DNA from 3 places in the Streptomyces sp. NBC_01622 genome. Region 2 is predicted to be linked to each of the others. Evidence: riboswitches for the same ligand, from Rfam matches in the RefSeq annotation. Region 2 holds a riboswitch; each other region holds the start of a gene.

Region 1 (6,313 bases), 4.9 Mb from region 2:
GGCGTGCCGCAGATGGACCCGCCACCGCCCGGCACCCTTGGCACGCGCGGTCTCCACATAGGCCTGGTCCAGCGCGGTGAGCAGGCTCTTGGCCAGCACCTGCGCCACCTGCGCGCCGGTCGGGATCGCCAGCGTCAGCGCCGGCAGGATCAGCCCCCGCAGCCCGTCGTTGCCGAAGGCGGGGAACCAGTGCAGGCGGAAGGAGAACGACTCGACAAGCAGCAGCCCCACCCAGAACGTCGGGACCGACACCCCCAACGGCGGCAGGGACAGCAGCAGTTGACGCAGCCATCGGCGGGAGGTGTAGGTCGCCACGACCGCCAGTCCACCGCCGAGGAGCACGGCGAGGAGCAGTGCGGCACCGGTCAGCTGGAGGGTCTGCGGCAGCGCGTCGGCCAGCGTCGAGGACACCGGCCGACCGGTGGAGACCGAGTCGCCGAAGTCCCCGCGCACCGCCCGGCCGAGATAGTCGGCGTACTGCACCAGAATCGGCTTGTCGAAGCCGTACTCGTGGCGCAGCGCGGCCAGTTGGGCCGGGTCGACCGTCCCGGAGTCCATTCCGGCACTGGCCATCGCCGTGACCGGATCGCCCGGCAGGAAGTCGAGGACCAGGAAGGACACCGTGTAGGCGGCCCACAGCACCCCGACCGCCTGGGCGAGCCGTTTGATCGCGTAGCGGCGCATGCGTCAGCCGATCCAGGTGTCGTGCAGCTGGATCCGGCTGGAGGCGTCGAAGTTGAGGTTGTGCACCTTCTTCGCCACGCCGATCTGGGTCTGGAGTTCCACCACCGGCACGTCGTAGGCGTTCCGCACGATCAACTGCTGGGCCTGCTCCACCAGTTGGCCGCGCCTGGTGGTGTCCGTGGTCGCCGCCTGCCCGGTCAGCGCGGTGTCCAGCGGGGTCGCGGGAAGGCGGTAGAAGTTGGCCAGCTTGGTGGAGAAGGAACTGCGCAGGATGTCCGGGTCCGCGCGGGTCACGTTGCTCCATGCCGCGTCGTAGTCGCCGGACTGAAGTGTCGGGGCGAGCTGGGTGACCTGGAGCTGCTTGAGCGTCAGGCCGACGCCGACAGCCTTGAGTTGCTGCTGGATCAGCTCCAACGCGGGCTGGTTCGTGGCCGAGTTGGGAATCCAGTCGACCGCGAGGCTCAGCTTCTTGCCGTCCTTCGTCCGGATGCCGTCGCTGCCGACCTTCCAACCGGCCGCGTCCAGCAGGGACTTCGCCTTGGTCGCATCGGTTGTCAGGTCCGAGGACAGGTCGGCGTAGTCGGGTGTGGTGTGTGCCAGGACGCTGGTCGCGGGCCGGGTCCCGGTCGGGAACACCGTGTCGGTGATCTGCTTGCGGTCGATGGCGAACCCGATGGCCTGGCGCACCCGCGCGTCCTTCAGAACCGGCCGCGAGTTGTTGAAGGCCAGGCCGAACACCACGCCCGGATTGGCCCGCCGCTGAAGGGTGACCTGACCGCCCTTGAGAGCCGCCTCGTTGGCCTTGCCGACGCTGCTGATCGCGTCCACCTGACCCGACTGGAGGCTGCCGGCCCGAACTCCCGCCTCGGGTACGACCTTGAAGACCACCTTGTCGAGATAGGCCTCGCCGCTCTTGGTCCACCGTGGGGAACCCCAGGCATAGCCGGTGCGCTTGACGAGCGTGATCGACTGGTTCTGTACGTACTGCTTCAGCACGAAGGGCCCAGAGCCGACCACCCCCTGGCTGCACTTCTCCTGCGGCGACTTCTTCGCACTCGCCGACGACTCGATGCCCAGCGAGTGCGTCGAAGTGGCTTGCAGGAACTGGGCGTTGGGCTGCTGGAAGGTCACCTTGACGGTGAGCGGATCGACCACGGTCGTGCTCTTCACGCCACTCAGATAGCCCTCGGCGAGGGTCCCCAGCGCGCCGAGCTTCGGCACCGCGTCGAAGTTGTCCTTGACCACCTGAGCGGTCAGCTTGGACCCGTCGCTGAAGGTGACACCCGATCTGAGATGGAAGGTGAACGTCGTCGCGTCGGAGCTGATGTCCCAGCTCTTCGCCAGCCACGGCACGATCCTGCCGGTCTCGGGGTCCTGGTCCGTGAGGGAGTCCACGATCTGGCGCACCGAGTAGATGGTGTCGTTGCTGGCCACCTGCTGCGGGTCCACGCAGCCGGCGTCGGAGCCCACCGCGAAGGTCAGGGTGCCACCGGACCTGGCCTGTCCGCCGCCGGCGTCGGAGCCTCCGCCACCCGATCCGCAGGCGGTCAGTAGGAAACTGGTGGTCAGAAGGGCGGCCGTAGCCGCTCGTCGAGTGGTTCGGGAGACCGGATGTGCTGTCACGGAGAGGTGCTCCTACTCGTGTCACCGCGTGCACACGGACCTGCGCGGACCGTGGCTGGACGCGGACGGTGCCGACCCCGGCGGGGGCGGGACTCATGAAGCGTGGAAAACGCGTCGACCTGCGCGGGGCACACCCGCGCACATGTCGACCCGTGGGAGAAGGGGGGAAGAGGCCCGTGCGAGACGGGCGACCACAGCTGTCAGCTTCGAAGGCCGGACAGATGTCAGCCCTGAAGGCCGGACTCGGTCAGCTGTGACACAGACAGCTGGTGAAGCGCTGCAGGTCGATGTGGCGCCGGCGCGAGAGCCGGGAGAAAACGACGGCGTCGTGACAGGAGGCACTCGGGCCGTAGCTGTTGAGCACGCCGTCCTCCATATCCGGGACCCCGGTCACGGGGTCGCGCGTTCGCAGAGCCATCAGCGTCCCCGCCGGGCGTTCGCCCTGAGCGCCCCACTGCGTCGGGGGGTTGCCGGTCAGCCGACCGGGATTTGACGCTGACACTCAATGCCGCTGTTGATCGTATGGAGCCGTGTCGCCGTGCGTCAATGCCGGGGCAGAGGTGCGGAGTCGGCGAGGTCGTCACCGCAGCCTCACCGGCACCTTCCCTCACAGAGCAGGTGCCCGGTGTGTCGGCTAGGCTGCCGCACCGGCCCGGAACCGTCCGGCTGCGGATCGCACTGCGCCCGGCCGACCGGATTCCGTGGCTGTTCTCCCGGCGTGATCTCCGCCCTCCCTCACTCGGCCGCGAGGCGTTCATCGCCCCGCACGGCGGCCTTCACCACCCCGGCTCGAACCGGGGTTCCTGTCACACCTCACACCGAACTGCCGCCTGCCGTCTGCCAGTTCCAGCCGAGCCGTTCGCGGTCGGCCCCCACGTCACGACGAACCAAGGACCCGCCATGCAGCGATACATCCTCACCGGTGCGCCCGGCGCCGGAAAGACCACGATCCTCCGTCGGCTGAGGGCGGACGGGTTCGACGTCGTCGAGGAGGCGGCCACCGCGGTCATCGCGGGCGAGCAGGCCGAGGGGGACGCCGAGCCCTGGACCCGGCCGGCCTTCGTCGAGAAGGTGGTCGACTTGCAGCGCCGACGACAAATGAAGTCCGCGACGCGAAACGTGACCCACCAGATCTACGATCGATCCCCGGTCTGCACGCACGCCCTCACCAGGTACTTGGGCCGCCCCGCTCCGACGCCGCTCCTCGGCGAGATCGAACGGATCACCCGCGACCGGATCTACGAACCGCAGGTCTTCTTCGTCCGCAACATCGGATTCTGCGAACCCACCGACGCCCGCCGGATCAGCTTCCAGGAGTCGCTGGTGTTCGAGCGGATCCACGAAGAGAGCTATCGGCGGTTCGGCTACGACCTCGTGGAGGTGCCGGCCGGTGACGTGGCCGACCGAGTGGCGTTGATCGCGGACACCATCGCCCGACTCACCGTCCGAGGCACGTGACCGCGGGGCCCGATCGGCGGCTCCGGGAGGGTCCGGCCACCGCGGCGGGCGATGTCCGTGGTCGTCTCACCGCTCGGGACGCGTGGTGGACGCACCTTCCCGGGTGTGCTTTGATCCGGCCATGGACACCACTGGCCAGGCACACACGGTGCTGCTCGACCCTTTCTGGGTGAGCCGCCGCGCCGACCAGTTCTGTCGTTGACCTTCGCGCGACGACCTCGACCTCGCCCCTTCCTCCCTCCGCCCGCTCTCGGCGCATCCCCCGGGTCTGTCGTCAATCGAACGTCCCTGTACGACAGTTGACGCGCGCACCGCCGTGTCCGGGTCTGCTGCCGCCGCGAAGGAACCCATGGCACAGCCCACCGCCCTCCCCGTCATCGACATCTCCCGCTTCCGGGATCCCGGTACCGACCGTGCCGCCTTCCTGGGCGAACTCCGGTCCGCCGCCCACGAAGTGGGGTTCTTCTACGTCACCGGACACGGCGTTCCCGTATCCGTGCGGGACGAGATCCTGCACGCGGCCCGCTCCTTCTTCGCACTGCCGGACGAACAGCGGCTGGAGATCGAGAACGTCAACTCGCCCCAGTTCCGCGGCTACACACGCACCGGCACCGAGTACACGGCGGGCAGCGCCGACTGGCGCGAACAGATCGACATCGCGCGGAACGGGAGGCGATCCCCACCGGACCGGGCGATCCCGACTACCTCCGGCTCGTCGGCCCCAACCAATGGCCGTCCGCGCTCCCGGAGTTGCGGGACATCGTGCTGCGCTGGCAGGCGGAGGCGCTAAGGGTGAGCCGCGAGGTCCTGCGCGCCCTCGCTGCCGCGCTCGGGCAGGACGAGCGCTACTTCGACCAGTGGTTCGACGACGAGGCGGCAGTACACGTGAAGATCGTGCACTATCCGCCGCGTGCCGCCGAGACCGCCGATCAAGGGGTTGGCGCGCACAAGGACTACGGATATCTCGCCCTGTTGCAGCAGGACGAGGTCGGCGGACTCCAGGTGCGGAGTGAGGACGGCGAATGGATCGACGCCGTACCGGTGCCCGGCGCCTTCGTGTTCAACATCGGCGAGATGCTGGAGATCGCCACCCAGGGCTATCTGAAAGCCACTCAGCACCGGGTCGTCAGCCCGCGGTCGGGCGTTCACCGGAACTCCATCCCGTTCTTCCTCGGCCCGCGCTTCGACGCCGTGGTGCAGCCGCTCCAACTGCCGCCGGAACTGGCGGCGTTGAGCCGCGGAGTCACCGAGGATCCCGACAACCCGCTCCTCGCCGCCTTCGGGGAGAACGCCGTGATCGGCTGGCTCCGCTCGCACCCGAGGTTCGCCGAACGCTGGTGGTCCGACGTCCTGGCCCACAGCTGCCGGGGACGTTGAACGAGTCCCACGCACCCGCACCCGTCGTAGAAGAAGGAGAACGTCATGACCACCGTCGCCCGTCTCGACATCCTCAGGGCGGGGCCCCGCTTCGGCGCCGAAGTCGCCGGCGTCGATCTGACCGCGCCCGTCGACGAGAGCACCGCCGAGGAACTGCGCCGGGCCTTCCGGGAACACAAGGTCCTCGTGTTCCGCGGCCAGCATCTGACGCCCGATCAGCAGGTCGCGGCCGTCAGCCTGTTCGCGCGGCCCTTCGACCACCCGACCGCCGTGAAGCACCCGGCCAACCCGCTGGTCTACCCGTACAACGTCAAGCAGACCGGCAAGGCCAGCACCTGGCACATCGGCGGGCTGTGGCGCGAGCCCGTGTTCGCCATCGAGTCCCTGACCTACGAGGTGGTGCCGGAGTTGGGCGGCCACACTCTGTGGGCGGACCTCCAGGCCGCGTACGACGACCTGTCCGAGCCGTTCAAGGTGCTGCTGGAGTCGGTCGGAGCCCTCTACAACGGCAACGCCGAGAACTACGCGCAGGGCAGCAAGAAGGACGCTCCCGGCGAACCCGTCGAGCATCCGGTCGTCCTCACCCACCCCACCACCGGGCGCAAGGGTCTCTTCATCAGCAGCTCGGCGAAGCAGCTCACGGGCGTCACCCCGGCGGAGAGCAAGGTGCTGCTCGACCATCTGCTGCGCCACGCCTCCTCGCCGGACTACACGATCCGCTTCGGCTGGAAGCCCGGCGACTTCGTCCTCTGGGACAACCGGGCGACCTGGCACTACGCCGTCGACGACTACGGCGACGGAGAGCGCGTCTACCGCAAGGTCCTCGGTGTGGAGCCGGACGCGGGCGTCACGGAGCGGCACGCCTGAATGCTCCCGGGAGAGGACCGCGCCGCCCGTCGCGTACTGCTGGTGTGCCTGGCCGCAGGGGCAACCACCCTGCTGGACCAGGCAGTTCTGAACATCGCGGTCCCGAGCATGCGGCACTCGCTCGGGGCCGGCCAGCGGCTCGCCGCGCAGGGTGATCAACTCGCCGTCCACGGCGCGGGAGACGTCCAGGAGCGTGATCTCGTCGGCGGGCCGGCCGAGCCAGTACCCGCCCTCGCAGCCGCGCTGGCTGCGCACCAGACCGGCTCTGCGCAACTCACCCACCACGGACTTCAGGGACCGGAAC
Region 2 (6,313 bases):
GTGTAGTCCCGGTACACGGCGAGGTCCTGCCGGGACGGGTAGGCGAAGGCCACGTGCACGACCCGCTCCCGCCACTCGGGGTGGTCGTCGAGCAGCTGCCGGTACGCCAGCAGCCCGCGCACGATGTTCTTCGACAGCTCGGTCCGGTCCACCCGGACGATGGTTCTGCGGCCCTCGCCGATCTCCTCGCGCAGCGCGGCCATCCGCTCCTCGACGTCCGCCTGGTGCGAGCGCGCGTGCAGGAACTCGGCGTCGGCGCCGAGCCCGTGGACACCGATGAGCGTCCTGCGGGTGATGCGCTCCTTCTCCAGGTGCTCGATCGAACGCGGCGCACCCGACGGCCACTGGGGGAGCCACCTGTACGGGTCGAGCCCCTGCACGCAGTTCTCGAACGCCGTAGCCCACCGCCAGGTCAGGAACGCGACCCGGTCCGCCCCGAGCAGGCCCTCCATCAGCCGCACCTGGATGTCGTCCGGAAGCATCGCGAAGTACTCCACCGGCGCCCACGGCGTGTGCGAGAAGTGCCCGATCCGCAGGTCGGGACGGAGCTCACGGAGCATCCCGGGCACCAGACACAGGTGGTAGTCCTGCACCAGCACCGCCGCGCCCTCGGCCGCCTCCTCCGCCAGCGCCTCGGCGAACGCCCGGTTGTACGTCTCGTACGACGCCCACTGGCGCCGGAACTCCGCGTCGAAGACCGGCTCCAGCGGGGTCTGGTACAGCATGTGGTGGACGAACCACAGCACGGAGTTGGCGATCCCGTTGTACGCGTCGGCGTGCACGTCGGCCGGAATGGCGAGCATCCGCACTCCGTCCTCGCCGACGCCCCGCCGGACCGCCTCCCGGTCGCCGTCGGACAGCGCCGAGCACACCCACAGCGCCCCCGCGTCCGGCCCGATCGCCGACAGCCCGGACACCAGCCCGCCGCCGCCGCGCCGGGCGCGCAGCGAACCGTCGTCGCCCACCTCGTACGAGACCGGACCGCGATTGGACGCGACGAGCACCTGAGCTGCACCGGACGCGGACGACGTGGACGACGTAGAAGCCATACGGCACAACCTAGCCCGGCCCGGAAACACTCAAACGTAGGGACGGGTCACAACGGACCGGACGGGTCCGTATACGGCCGTCCGCCCCCGCGCCGGCTACGCCACCTTGCGCGACTGGTACTCGGTGATGTCGGCCATCGGCGGCCGTTCCTCCGTGTCCACGGAGTACGTGCGCGGCTCGAAACCCTCCGGTCCCCGCTCGAACTGGGTGAGGGACGGCCGGATGAGATGCCCGCGGGCCAGCCTCAGCTGTGCCGTGCGGTAGATCTGCGCGGCCATGCGGCCCAGCGCCTGCCCGTCCTGGTGCCGGTGCTTGCGCACGCCCACGTCGACCTGGGCGAGGGCGTCCAGGCCCACCAGGTGCAGCGCGTCGACGAGCATGCCCAGCTCGACGCCGTAGCCGACGGGGAACGGGAGCTGTTCCAGCAGCGAGCGGCGGGCAGCGTACTCGCCGCCCAACGGCTGCACGAATCCGGCCAGTTGAGGCCAGTGCATGTTCAGCAGCGGGCGGGCCATCAGCTCGGTGACGCGTCCGCCCTGGCCGGCCGCGCCGCCCAGCGGGCGGTCGTACATCGCCTTGACGAGGTCGACGCCGGGGTCGGTGAGCAGCGGGCCCACGATCCCGGTGACGAAGTCGGAGGAGAACTCCTTCAGGTCCGCGTCGATGAAGCAGACGATGTCGCCGCTGGTGACCAGCAGCGAGCGCCACAGCACCTCGCCCTTGCCGGGCACGGCGGGGATGCGGGGCAGGATGTCGTCCCGGTGCACGACCCGGGCGCCCGCCGCGGCGGCCACCTCGGAGGTGCGGTCGGTGGACCCGGAGTCGACGACGACTATCTCGTCGACGAGCGGGACCTGCTGCATGAGGTCGTGACGGATGATCGCGACGATGTCACCGACCGTCGCTTCCTCGTTCAGTGCGGGCAGCACGACGGAGACCGACTGGCCCGTGCGGTGCTTCGCGGCCAGAATCTTGTGGAGCGGCCGATCGGTCAGGGACCAGGAGCGGGTGCTCAGCCAGTGCTCGACTTCCTTCAGCACGTTGCGCGGCTCCTCTGCGTTCTCTCGGCGAGGGCTGGTCACAGACAGTGAGTCTGTGATCCATCTCGCGGTTCGGACGGCTCACTCAACTGTCCTGGCCTTCGGTTACAGTCTTGAACAACGCTGATGACCATCGCATGTCGGGGGCCGTCGGCGGGACAATCGCATACACAACTGAACACCGCTCATCCAGAGGGGCAGAGGGATACGGCCCGATGAAGCCCCGGCAACCCTCCAGCCGGTCTTGTCACGCAGGTACACGCTGACGTGGTGAGGCTCCCGGCTCGGGAAGGTGCCAAATCCGTCTCACGGCGAGATGCGTCGTGAGGAAGATGAGGAGAAAGGGCCTCGCCTCCATGGCTGCGCAGACTGTTGCAAGCACCACGAACTCCGCGAAGACGGACACGACCGCCGCGGATCCGAACCCCACGAGCACCGTTGATCTCGGCCCCGCCGCCGCGCTGTCCTGCCGCGAGTGCGGCCACCGCGTCCCGCTCGGCCCGGTCTTCGCCTGCGAGGAGTGTTTCGGCCCGCTGGAGATCGCCTACGACTTCTCGGCCTACGACACCGAAGAGCTCCGCAAGCAGATCGAAGCGGGCCCCGCGAACATCTGGCGTTACGCGCCCCTGCTGCCCGTCCCCGCCGACGTGGCGACCAAGCCGAACATCAACCCCGGCTGGACCAAGCTCGTCCAGGCCGACAACCTCGCCCGCGAACTGGGCGTCGACGCGGGCAAGTTGTTCGTCAAGGACGACTCCGGCAACCCGACGCACTCCTTCAAGGACCGCGTCGTCGCCCAGGCCATCGAGGCCGCCCGCGCGTTCGACTTCACCACCCTCTCCTGCTCCTCCACCGGCAACCTCGCCGGCGCGGTCGGTGCCGCCGCCGCCCGGGCCGGCTTCCGCTCCTGCGTGTTCATCCCGCACGACCTGGAAGAGGGCAAGATCGTCATGGCCGCGATCTACGGCGGCGAGCTCGTCGGCATCGAGGGCAACTACGACGACGTGAACCGCTTCTGCTCCGAGCTGATCGGCGACCCGGCCGGCGAGGGCTGGGGCTTCGTCAACGTCAACCTGCGGCCGTACTACGCGGAGGGCTCCAAGACCCTGGCGTACGAGATCTGCGAGCAGCTCGGGTGGAAGCTTCCCGACCAGCTGGTCGTGCCGATCGCCTCGGGCTCCCAGCTCACGAAGATCGACAAGGGTCTGCAGGAGCTGATCAAGCTCGGGCTCGTCGAGGACAAGCCGTACAAGATCTTCGGCGCCCAGGCGGAGGGCTGCTCGCCGGTGTCCGTCGCCTACAAGGCCGGGCACGACGTCGTACGCCCGCAGAAGCCGAACACCATCGCGAAGTCCCTCGCCATCGGGAACCCGGCGGACGGGCCGTACGTGCTGGACATCGCCCGGCGTACGGGCGGAGCGGTGGAGGACGTCAACGACGAGCAGGTCGTCGACGCGATCAAGCTGCTGGCCCGGACCGAGGGGATCTTCGCGGAGACGGCGGGCGGGGTGACCGTGGGCGTGGCGAAGAAGCTGATCGACAACGGATTGCTGGACCCGACGCTGACGACTGTCGTGCTGAACACCGGGGACGGTCTGAAGACGCTGGACGCGGTTGCCGGTACCGGGCTCACCGCGACGATCCGCCCGAGTCTTGAGTCCTTCAGGGAAGCTGGGCTCGCGTCCTAGCGTCGTTGTTCGTCTGCGGGCCGGTGGGGGCTGGTCGCGCAGTGCCCCGCGCCCCTAAAAAGAAGCTGACCGGAGGTTTCATCGTGAGCGTTAGTGTCCGCATCCCCACCATCCTGCGCACCTACACCGGCGGGCAGGCCGAAGTAACCGCCGAAGGTGCGACCCTCGCCGAGGTCATCTCGGACCTGGAGAAGAACCACACCGGGATCTCCGCCCGCGTCCTCGACGACCAGGGGAAGCTGCGCCGGTTCGTCAACGTCTACGTCAACGACGACGACGTCCGCTTCGAGCAGGGGCTGGAGACGGCCACCCCGGACGGGGCCGGCGTCTCGATCATTCCGGCCGTCGCCGGCGGCTGATCGTTACCCTAGGTAACGTCGATTACCAAGAGTTCATCGAATTGCCCCCTCCGTGAGAGAAGCGGAGGGGGCAATTCTCTATGGTTGAGCGGGGTACAGTTGGGGAACGCGCTCCACTCCGCATGCCGAACGCATATGAGTACCGGCTCCGCGTGCGATGAGAAGTAGCCAAAGTGTGCAGGTCTTTTGCGCCTTATATTGCCTTTATCGGGCCCGACTTGCCCTGAAGTCGGACGAATTCTCCGTAAATTCCCGACCGGTCCTGCCCGGAATTCTCGTCGGATTGACCTGTTGCAGACGGCAGTTGGACGGATACATTCGGCCGCGGTCGACGCGTTCCGGCGCACGCCCCCAATCCTGTGGGGGGTGAGGTCTGACCCGGATCCGCGAAGTGCGGATCCGTGCAAGGGCCAGTAATAGGGGAGTTAGGCATGGCTCAGGGCACCGTCAAATGGTTCAACGCGGAGAAGGGGTACGGCTTCATCGCGGTCGACGGTGGTGCGGATGTTTTCGTCCACTACAGCGCGATTCAGATGGACGGCTACCGCACCCTGGAAGAGGGTCAGCGGGTCGATTTCGAGATCTCGCAGGGTCAGAAGGGGCCGCAGGCGGACATGGTCCGGCTCGCGACCGGCTGAAGCACGCGCCGACGAACAGCAGCGACGTTCTTCGTTCTTCACCGAAGGGCTCGTACTCCTGGGGGGTCACCTCCTGGGGTACGGGCCCTTCGGCATGCCCGGAGTCGGGACGCGTCCGGGCCGGTGCCGGGCCCGTGCCAGGGAGGTCAGAACCTGGCAGCCGCTTGCGCCCACCCGTCGCCCGACCACCACCCCTCAACGAGCCCGCTTCGCGGGCGCACCTTGCACTCGGGCATGCCGAGTGCTAATCATTGGCGTTAGCACTCTGAAGGTGAGAGTGATAACGAAGGACCGGGTCGGTGAGGCCCGCAGGCCAGGTGGTGCAAGGAACCACGGGGCAGGCAGGCCGTCCGTCGCGGGCGCCAGCGCGGTCCGGAGCAATCCACCCCAGTCCGGGAGGACCACTTCACATGGCCAAGATCATCGCGTTCGACGAGGAGGCACGGCGCGGTCTCGAGCGCGGGATGAACCAGCTCGCCGACGCCGTCAAGGTCACCCTCGGCCCCAAGGGCCGCAACGTCGTCCTCGAGAAGAAGTGGGGCGCCCCCACGATCACCAACGATGGTGTTTCCATCGCCAAGGAGATCGAGCTCGAGGACCCGTACGAGAAGATCGGCGCCGAGCTGGTCAAGGAAGTCGCCAAGAAGACGGACGACGTCGCCGGTGACGGTACGACCACCGCGACCGTCCTCGCCCAGGCCCTCGTCAAGGAGGGTCTGCGCAACGTAGCCGCCGGCGCCAACCCGATGGCCCTCAAGCGCGGTATCGAGAAGGCCGTCGAGGCCGTCTCCGGTGCCCTCCTTGAGCAGGCCAAGGACGTGGAGACCAAGGAGCAGATCGCTTCTACGGCCTCCATCTCCGCCGCCGACACCCAGATCGGCGAGCTCATCGCCGAGGCGATGGACAAGGTCGGCAAGGAAGGCGTCATCACCGTCGAGGAGTCGCAGACCTTCGGGCTCGAGCTCGAGCTCACCGAGGGCATGCGCTTCGACAAGGGCTACATCTCGGCGTACTTCGCCACCGACATGGAGCGTATGGAGGCCGTCCTCGACGACCCGTACATCCTGATCGCCAACTCGAAGATCGCCAACGTCAAGGACCTGCTCCCGCTCCTGGAGAAGGTCATGCAGTCGGGCAAGCCGCTGCTGATCATCGCCGAGGACGTCGAGGGCGAGGCCCTGTCCACGCTGGTCGTCAACAAGATCCGCGGCACCTTCAAGTCCGTCGCCGTCAAGGCCCCGGGCTTCGGCGACCGCCGCAAGGCCATGCTCGGCGACATCGCCATCCTCACGGGCGGCGAGGTCATCTCCGAGGAGGTCGGCCTCAAGCTGGAGAACGCGACCGTGGACCTCCTCGGCCGCGCCCGCAAGGTCGTCATCACCAAGGACGAGACCACCATCGTCGACGGCTCCGGCTCCGCCGACCAGGTCGCCGGCCGGGTCAACCAGATCCGCGCCGAGATCGAGAACAGCGACTCGGACTACGACCGCGAGAAGCTCCAGGAGCGCCTCGCCAAGCTCGCCGGCGGCGTCGCCGTC
Region 3 (6,313 bases), 4.7 Mb from region 2:
GGCCGCGATGAGTACGGCGTCGAGGCGTCCGCGGACCTGGTCGGTGCGGCCGTCCAGCTCGCCGTAGTGCGAGGACTGCAGGCCGAGGCCGTCCTCGAAGGTCACGAAGTCGAGCAGACCGCGCTCGGCCTCGGCGACCTGGTCGGCCCAGTAGGCGGCGGTGAACAGGTCGCGGGGCCGGGCCACCGGCTCGCGCCAGGAGGCGGGGTGCCAGCCGGTGCCGTCGAGGGCGACGGCGAGATGCAGAGGAGGAGGGGAGGTCGATGACACGAGTGGTGCCTTCCTGGAGGTCCGTACGAGATCGCCGGCCCGTGGAAGCGGGCGCACGGCGGCTGGGGAGCGCAGCGAATGGGGTCCCCCCGGCCGAAGGTTGGGGGAGGGGTCAGGGGCGACAGAGCGCGCCGGCCACGCGCAGCAGGTCTATGTGCTGCCGTGTGGTGAGTCGCACGTGGAGGACAGCGGCGCCACACATGTGCTCCACCTCCACGGATTCCGGCTTCACTAGGGGCAACCGCACGGCTATGCCGTTTCTTCCGGATCGGCGGCGGAAGTCGGGCCGGTGAACCGTACGAGCGAGAAGACCGTCCGGGCGCGCAGCGTGAAGCCGATCGACTCGTAGAGCCGGATGGCGTTGGTGTTGGTGGCCGCGGCGTGCAGGAAGGGGTGGTCGCCGCGTTCCTTTATGCCGGCGGCGACGGCGCGGACCAGGCGGGTGGCCAGGCCCCGGCCGCGGTGCTCGGGGTCGGTGCACACGGCGCTGATCTCGGTCCAGCCGGGCGGGTGGAGGCGTTCGCCGGCCAGGGCCACGAGTCGGCCGTGGTGGCGGATGCCGAGGTAGGTGCCCATCTCGACGGTACGGGGCAGGTAGGGGCCGGGTTCGGTGCGGGCGACCAGGTCGAGGATCTCGGGCACGTCGTCGGCGCCGAGGCGGACGGCCTCGGGGTCGGGCTCGGCCCGCAGACCGGTGTCCACGAGCTGGACGCCCTGTCCGGAGCGGACGATCTCCCAGCCGTCCGGGGTCTCGCCCACTCCGCGCACGGCGGCGGTTCCGCCGGGGCCGATGAGAGTGGCCAGGTCGGCCCAGGCGCGCGGATCGTCGTTGTCGGTGATGGCGTGGAAGCCGGCCACGTCGACGGGGTAGCGGGCGGCGCGGCCGACGCGTTCGGCGAGATGGGCGTGCGGGCCGGTGAGCGCGGCCCAGGCCGGGTTGTCCAGGACGTGGGAGGTGGTCGTTTCGAGACTGGCGGTGGAAGACATCGGGTGACGGCTCCGGTACTGGTCGCACGGGTCGGGGACCCCGCCGGGTTGTGGCGGGGTCCCCTTGCCGGGAGGGTGGGTCAGGAGTCGCTGAGCGGCAGTCCGGGCGGGTTGACCTGGGACTTGGCGACGGCCTCGTTGGAGAGGTTCCAGGCGGCCAGCCACTTGGCGTACTGACCGTTCTTGATCAGGTAGTTGATGGCGTCCGCGAGGGGCTTGGCGAGGCCGCTGTTCTTCTTCGCGGTGGCCGCGATCAGGCCCTGGAGGGAGGATCCGGCGCCGGAGTACGTGCCCGCGTTGCGGACCGCCTTGGCCGTGCCCTTGGTCGAGGAGACCTGGTAGGCGACCGAGGGGTTCGGGGCGAGGTAGGCGTCGATCTTCCCGGAGGCCAGCGCGAGGTAGGTGCTGTTGTTGTCCTGGAAGTACTTGACGGTGAGCGCCTTCTTGCCCTCGGCGGCCAGCTTCTTCTTCCACTCCAGGAGGATCCGTTCCTGGTTGGTGCCGGCGCCCACGGCGACGGTCTTGCCGGCGAGGTTCTCGTAGTTGCCGTCGAAGTTCCAGGAGTTGTCGGCCTTCACCGCGAAGCCGAGGTTGTCCTCGCGGTAGGAGGCGAACTCGTACTTCGCCTTGCGCTCCTCGGTGTCGGTGACGTTGGAGAAGGCGACATCGACCTTGCCGCTGTCCAGGCCGATGAAGAGGTTCTCCCAAGTGGAGTTCTTCAGCTCGGGCTTGAGGCCGAGGACGGCGGCGACCAGGCGGGCGATGTCGGTCTCGGAACCGGTGAGGGTCTTCTGGTCCGAGCCGACGTAGCCGAGCGGCGGGGAGCCGGCGGGCAGGAAGCCGACGCCGACCTCCAGCTTGCCGCTCTTCGCTGTCGCCTTGGGCAACTCGGCGCTGATCGACTTCACTTCGGCGACCTTGAGCGTCGCCTCCTTGGCGGCACCGAGGGAGAAGGCGCCCACGGTGACCGTGCCGGAGGCGGCACCGCCGGACGTGGTGGCCGCGTCACTGTCGCCGCCGCAGGCCGCGAGACCACCGGCGAGGGAAGCGAGGACGGTTCCCGCGGTGAGTCCGCGAGTGATTCTGCTGCGAAGGCTGGGCGTAGACATGGCTGTTCCTAGGCTCGGTGTTCGGGGCTGTCGAAGGTGAAGAGGTGAAGCTCAGAGGACCTTGCTGAGGAAGTCCCTGGTCCGTTCGTGCTGTGGCTTGTCGAGGACCTCGTGGGGCGGGCCCTGTTCGACGATCTTTCCGCCGTCGATGAAGACGACCCGGTCGGCGACCTCGCGGGCGAAGCCGATCTCGTGGGTGACGATGACGAGGGTGGTGCCGCTGGTCGCCAAGTCCTTGATGACGGACAGGACTTCACCGACGAGTTCGGGGTCGAGGGCGGAGGTCGGCTCGTCGAAGAGGATGACGCCGGGCCGCAGGGCGAGGGCCCGCGCGATGGCCACGCGCTGCTGCTGGCCGCCGGAGAGCTGCCTCGGGTAGGCGCCGGTCTTCTCGGCGAGACCGACGCGGCCCAGCAACTCCCTTGCCAGTTCCAGGGCTTCGGGCTTGCCGAGCCTGCCGGTGGCGACCGGGGCGGCGGCGACGTTGTCGAGGACGGTCAGGTGCGGGAAGAGGTTGAAGTTCTGGAAGACGAAGCCGATCCGGCTGCGCTGCGCGAGGATGGCGCGCTCGCTCAACTCCTTGAGCCTGCCGCCCTGTTGCCGCACTCCGATCAGCTCTCCGTTGACGCTGACGTAGCCGATCTCGGGCTTCTCCAGGTGGTTGATGACCCGCAGCAGCGTGGACTTGCCGGAACCGGACGGGCCTAGGATCACGGTGACCTCGCCGGGCCGCACCGTGAGGTCGACGCCGTCCAGGACCCGGTGGGCGCCGTACCACTTGTGGACGTCGTGCACCTCTACGGCGGCGGGTGTGATGTCCGCCAGCGGTTCGACGGTGTTCGTGGTCATACGGCGGTCTCCCTGCGGATGCGGGCCCGCAGATCGGTGACACCGTTGCGGAGTTTCTGGATCGGGGTGGGCGGCAGGGAGCGGGTGGCGCCCCGGGCGTAGTGGCGCTCGACGTAGAACTGGATGACGGACACGACGCTGGTCAGGATCAGGTACCAGACGGTGACGACCAGGAGCAGCGGCACGATGTCGCCGGGGTAGGTGGAGCCCATCGTCTGCGCGGAGCCGAACAGGTCGAGCAGCGAGACGTAGAAGACCAGCGAGGTGCTCTTGATCAGGCCGATCAGCTGGTTGACGTAGTTCGGGGTGATGGAGCGCAGCGCCTGCGGGAAGACGATTCTGCGGAACTGGTAGCCCTTGGGGAGGCCGAGGGCGGAGGCGGCCTCGTGCTGGCCCTGGTCGACGGAGAGGATGCCGCCGCGGACCACTTCGGCCGCGTACGCCGCCTCGTTGAGGCTGAGTCCGACGACGGCGACGACCATGTCGGTGGCGAGCTTCGACTCGTCGAAGGAGAAGAAGGCGGGTCCGAAGGGGACGCCGATGCTGAGCGTCTGGTACAGGGCGCTGAAGTTGTAGAGGAAGATCAGCACCACGATGAGCGGGATGGAGCGCAGCGCCCACACATAGGTCCAGCTCGCGGCGCGCAGCACGGGGCTCTTCGACAGCCGGGCCAGGGCGAGCAGGATGCCGCCGAGGAGGCCCAACACCGCGCTGAGCGCGGCCACTTCGAGAGTGATGACGAGTCCGTCGAGGATCGTCGGGCGCAGGAACCAGTAGCCGAAGCGGTCCCACTGGTAGAAGGAGTTGGTGACCAGTCCGTGGACGAACTGGGCGATCAGCACCAGCACGACCAGCGTGACGATCCACCGGCCGGGTCGGCGCAGCGGCTGAACTCGCTGTGCCGTCAGGGGTTTTGACGGGGCGTCGGCGGACGGGGCGTCGGCCAGGGACACAGTGGTGCCTGGGGGTTCACTCATGGTGGGCTCCGGCGGGTTCACAGACCCCGGTCCGTGGCGGTGGACGCGCGACGGCGGACGGCACGCGCGGGTGCACGGGACCGGGGGCGGGGAAGGGGCAGGCACACCGGCGGGAGCGGGTGTGCGTCAGAGGTGCGTCGGCCGACTGGTCGTCAGGCCCGACAGCGGGCGCGGCCCGAGGCGGTACACAGTGCGCTGCTGACCCGGAGCAGATCGACAGCGCGGTCGGCGACGAACAGGTTGGCGTACGACCGTACGCAGCCCTGCGGGCGGCATATGGCCGTCCTGGGAGCTGCGTACATGGCGTCACCTGTCACTGTTCCGGCCCCGCAGGGCCTCGCGCTTACCGAAACGTCATCCGGTCCGGTCGTCACCTGGGGCACCCCACCGCGTGCGAGGGTTGCCGGTCAGCAAGCCAGGGCTTGTCGCTGACACTCATGACCGTTCTGGCCGCAAGTTAAGACAATTGCCCGAACGAATGTCAACGGCCGTCCACCAAGTGGATGGTGCGGACGCCCCTCAACTGCGGCAAGCTCCCGTTTCGTCCGCGGCATGGGCTGCCCAGTCCAGGATCTGGACGGCGGCACCGGCGGCCTCCAGGCCCTGGCAGCGGGCGTGGTGGCGGCGGGCGATGCCGTCGAGGTCCAGATGGGCGCCGAAGGCCGGGTGCGCGGCCAGTCGGCGGGCGTAGGCCCACAGGTGGGGATGGTCGGCGATGCGCTGCACGGCCGCGGCGTCCAGGTGGTAGCGGTGCACGGTGTCGAGTTGCACCAGCGTCACCCACAACTCGACGTCTGCGGCGGTGAGTTCGTCGCGGATCATGTGCTCGCGGCCGTCCAGCCAGCGGTCGAGCGAGCCCAGCGTCTCCAGCAGTCGGCCGAGGGCTTCGTCACGTTCCGCCTGTTCGCCACCGGCCGCGCCGGCGCGCTGCGCCGCGTCCTCGATGCCCTGTGCGCAGAGCCGCTCGACGGCCTCGATCTCCGACTCGGCGCCGCACGGGTAGAGCTGGGGTCCGCCCTGGCCGAAGTGCCGGGCGAGGTCGCGGGTGATGTCGGGGGCGTGGGTGCTGACGATGCGGCCGGACCAGTCGTCGCTGAGTACGGGCGCGGTGGCCGGTCCGGAGTAGCGGTGGGCGCTCGCCTCGTAGAGCGGGCGCAGTGCGGAGTGTCCACCACTCGGACAGTCGGGTACGGCGGACAGGAACACGGCCGGACAGCTCTCGTGGAGGCCGAGCAGGCTGTGGGTGACGGCGATGCGCAGGCCGTCGGCGCAGGCGGTGGACAGGTGGAGGCGGTAGCGGCGCGGGACGGCGTAGTGCCCGCTGCGCGCGTCGCGCCCGATCCGGCCCCGGAACTGGGGGGCGGAGCGGGGTGAGGGGACGGCGGCGAGAGGCGTGACGGACATGGGACTCCCCGGGTACGGGCGCGTGGACGTACGCGCGGCGGAAGCGTCGTCGAACGGTGGAGGGGACTCAGCGCAGTGGGCTCATGGCGCTGCAGACCCGCAGCAGATCGATGTGACGGCGGGAGGTCAGAAGGGGCGAACGGTCCACTCGGCTGGTGGTGACCGGCTCAAGGCGCCCCATGTTTCCCTACCTGTTCACTAGGATTCCCTACTGGAGTGTCGATCCACCGTCGCCCGGGGTCAAGAGGGCGTCCACGGGTCGGGCACAGATCCCGACCCGTGGACATGCCGGGCCGCTACTTCGCGTACATCAGGGTCCCGAAGCCGAGCTGGTCGTAGCCGCCGCTGTCGGAGCCGTAGTCACCTCCCCCGCCCTCGGGTGCGACGAGGTTGTAGTACATGGCCGAGATGTACTTGTCGTCGAGGCTGATCCGGCGGTTGTAGTGGAAGTGGAGCATCGCCCACACCGGCCGGATCTGGCCGCGCGAGGAGGAGGAGATCACCGTCTGGGACGACTGGGCGCAGCTCTGCCCGGTCCCCCAGGTGTAGGTGGTGAAGGGCACGTCGCTGCCGCTGTTGTACTTCGCGACGTACTGGGCTGCCTTCATGAAGCGGCGGCTGTCGTACGAGTACAGGTCGTCGCCCTGGTTCCAGGCCATCTCGCACACTGCGCCCATCTGCCCCATGCCCATGACGGTGTGGCCCTGGTCGCGGCCG

Evidence for each region. Region 2 has a riboswitch for S-adenosylmethionine ahead of thrC (threonine synthase). Riboswitches for the same ligand answer to the same signal wherever they lie in the genome.
Region 1: another riboswitch for S-adenosylmethionine. It lies ahead of OH768_RS01295 (putative leader peptide); the one in region 2 lies ahead of thrC (threonine synthase).
Region 3: another riboswitch for S-adenosylmethionine. It lies ahead of OH768_RS45680 (amino acid ABC transporter permease); the one in region 2 lies ahead of thrC (threonine synthase).

What each region holds. Positions count from the first base shown of each region.
Region 1 is NZ_CP109293.1:280,033-286,345, reverse strand. It holds gene OH768_RS01305 (ABC transporter permease) at 1-684, opposite strand, end outside; gene OH768_RS01300 (ABC transporter substrate-binding protein) at 688-2,307, opposite strand; gene OH768_RS01295 (putative leader peptide) at 2,555-2,683, opposite strand; SAM riboswitch class IV at 2,705-2,817, opposite strand; gene OH768_RS01290 (AAA family ATPase) at 3,208-3,765, shown strand; partial or broken gene OH768_RS01285 (isopenicillin N synthase family dioxygenase) at 4,115-5,142, shown strand; gene OH768_RS01280 (TauD/TfdA dioxygenase family protein) at 5,188-6,009, shown strand; partial or broken gene OH768_RS01275 (RrF2 family transcriptional regulator) at 6,136-6,313, opposite strand, start outside.
Region 2 is NZ_CP109293.1:5,145,744-5,152,056, reverse strand. It holds gene OH768_RS23215 (trehalose-6-phosphate synthase) at 1-1,049, opposite strand, end outside; gene OH768_RS23210 (glucosyl-3-phosphoglycerate synthase) at 1,146-2,090, opposite strand; SAM riboswitch class I at 2,273-2,429, shown strand; gene thrC (threonine synthase) at 2,447-3,778, shown strand; gene OH768_RS23200 (MoaD/ThiS family protein) at 3,862-4,137, shown strand; gene OH768_RS23195 (cold-shock protein) at 4,569-4,775, shown strand; gene groL (chaperonin GroEL) at 5,186-6,313, shown strand, end outside.
Region 3 is NZ_CP109293.1:9,846,938-9,853,250, reverse strand. It holds gene OH768_RS45705 (LLM class flavin-dependent oxidoreductase) at 1-270, opposite strand, end outside; gene OH768_RS45700 (putative leader peptide) at 383-472, opposite strand; gene OH768_RS45695 (GNAT family N-acetyltransferase) at 520-1,257, opposite strand; gene OH768_RS45690 (ABC transporter substrate-binding protein) at 1,338-2,366, opposite strand; gene OH768_RS45685 (amino acid ABC transporter ATP-binding protein) at 2,418-3,215, opposite strand; gene OH768_RS45680 (amino acid ABC transporter permease) at 3,212-4,192, opposite strand; SAM riboswitch class IV at 4,527-4,635, opposite strand; gene OH768_RS45675 (glutathione S-transferase C-terminal domain-containing protein) at 4,712-5,596, opposite strand; gene OH768_RS45670 (putative leader peptide) at 5,664-5,777, opposite strand; gene OH768_RS45665 (alginate lyase family protein) at 5,893-6,313, opposite strand, start outside.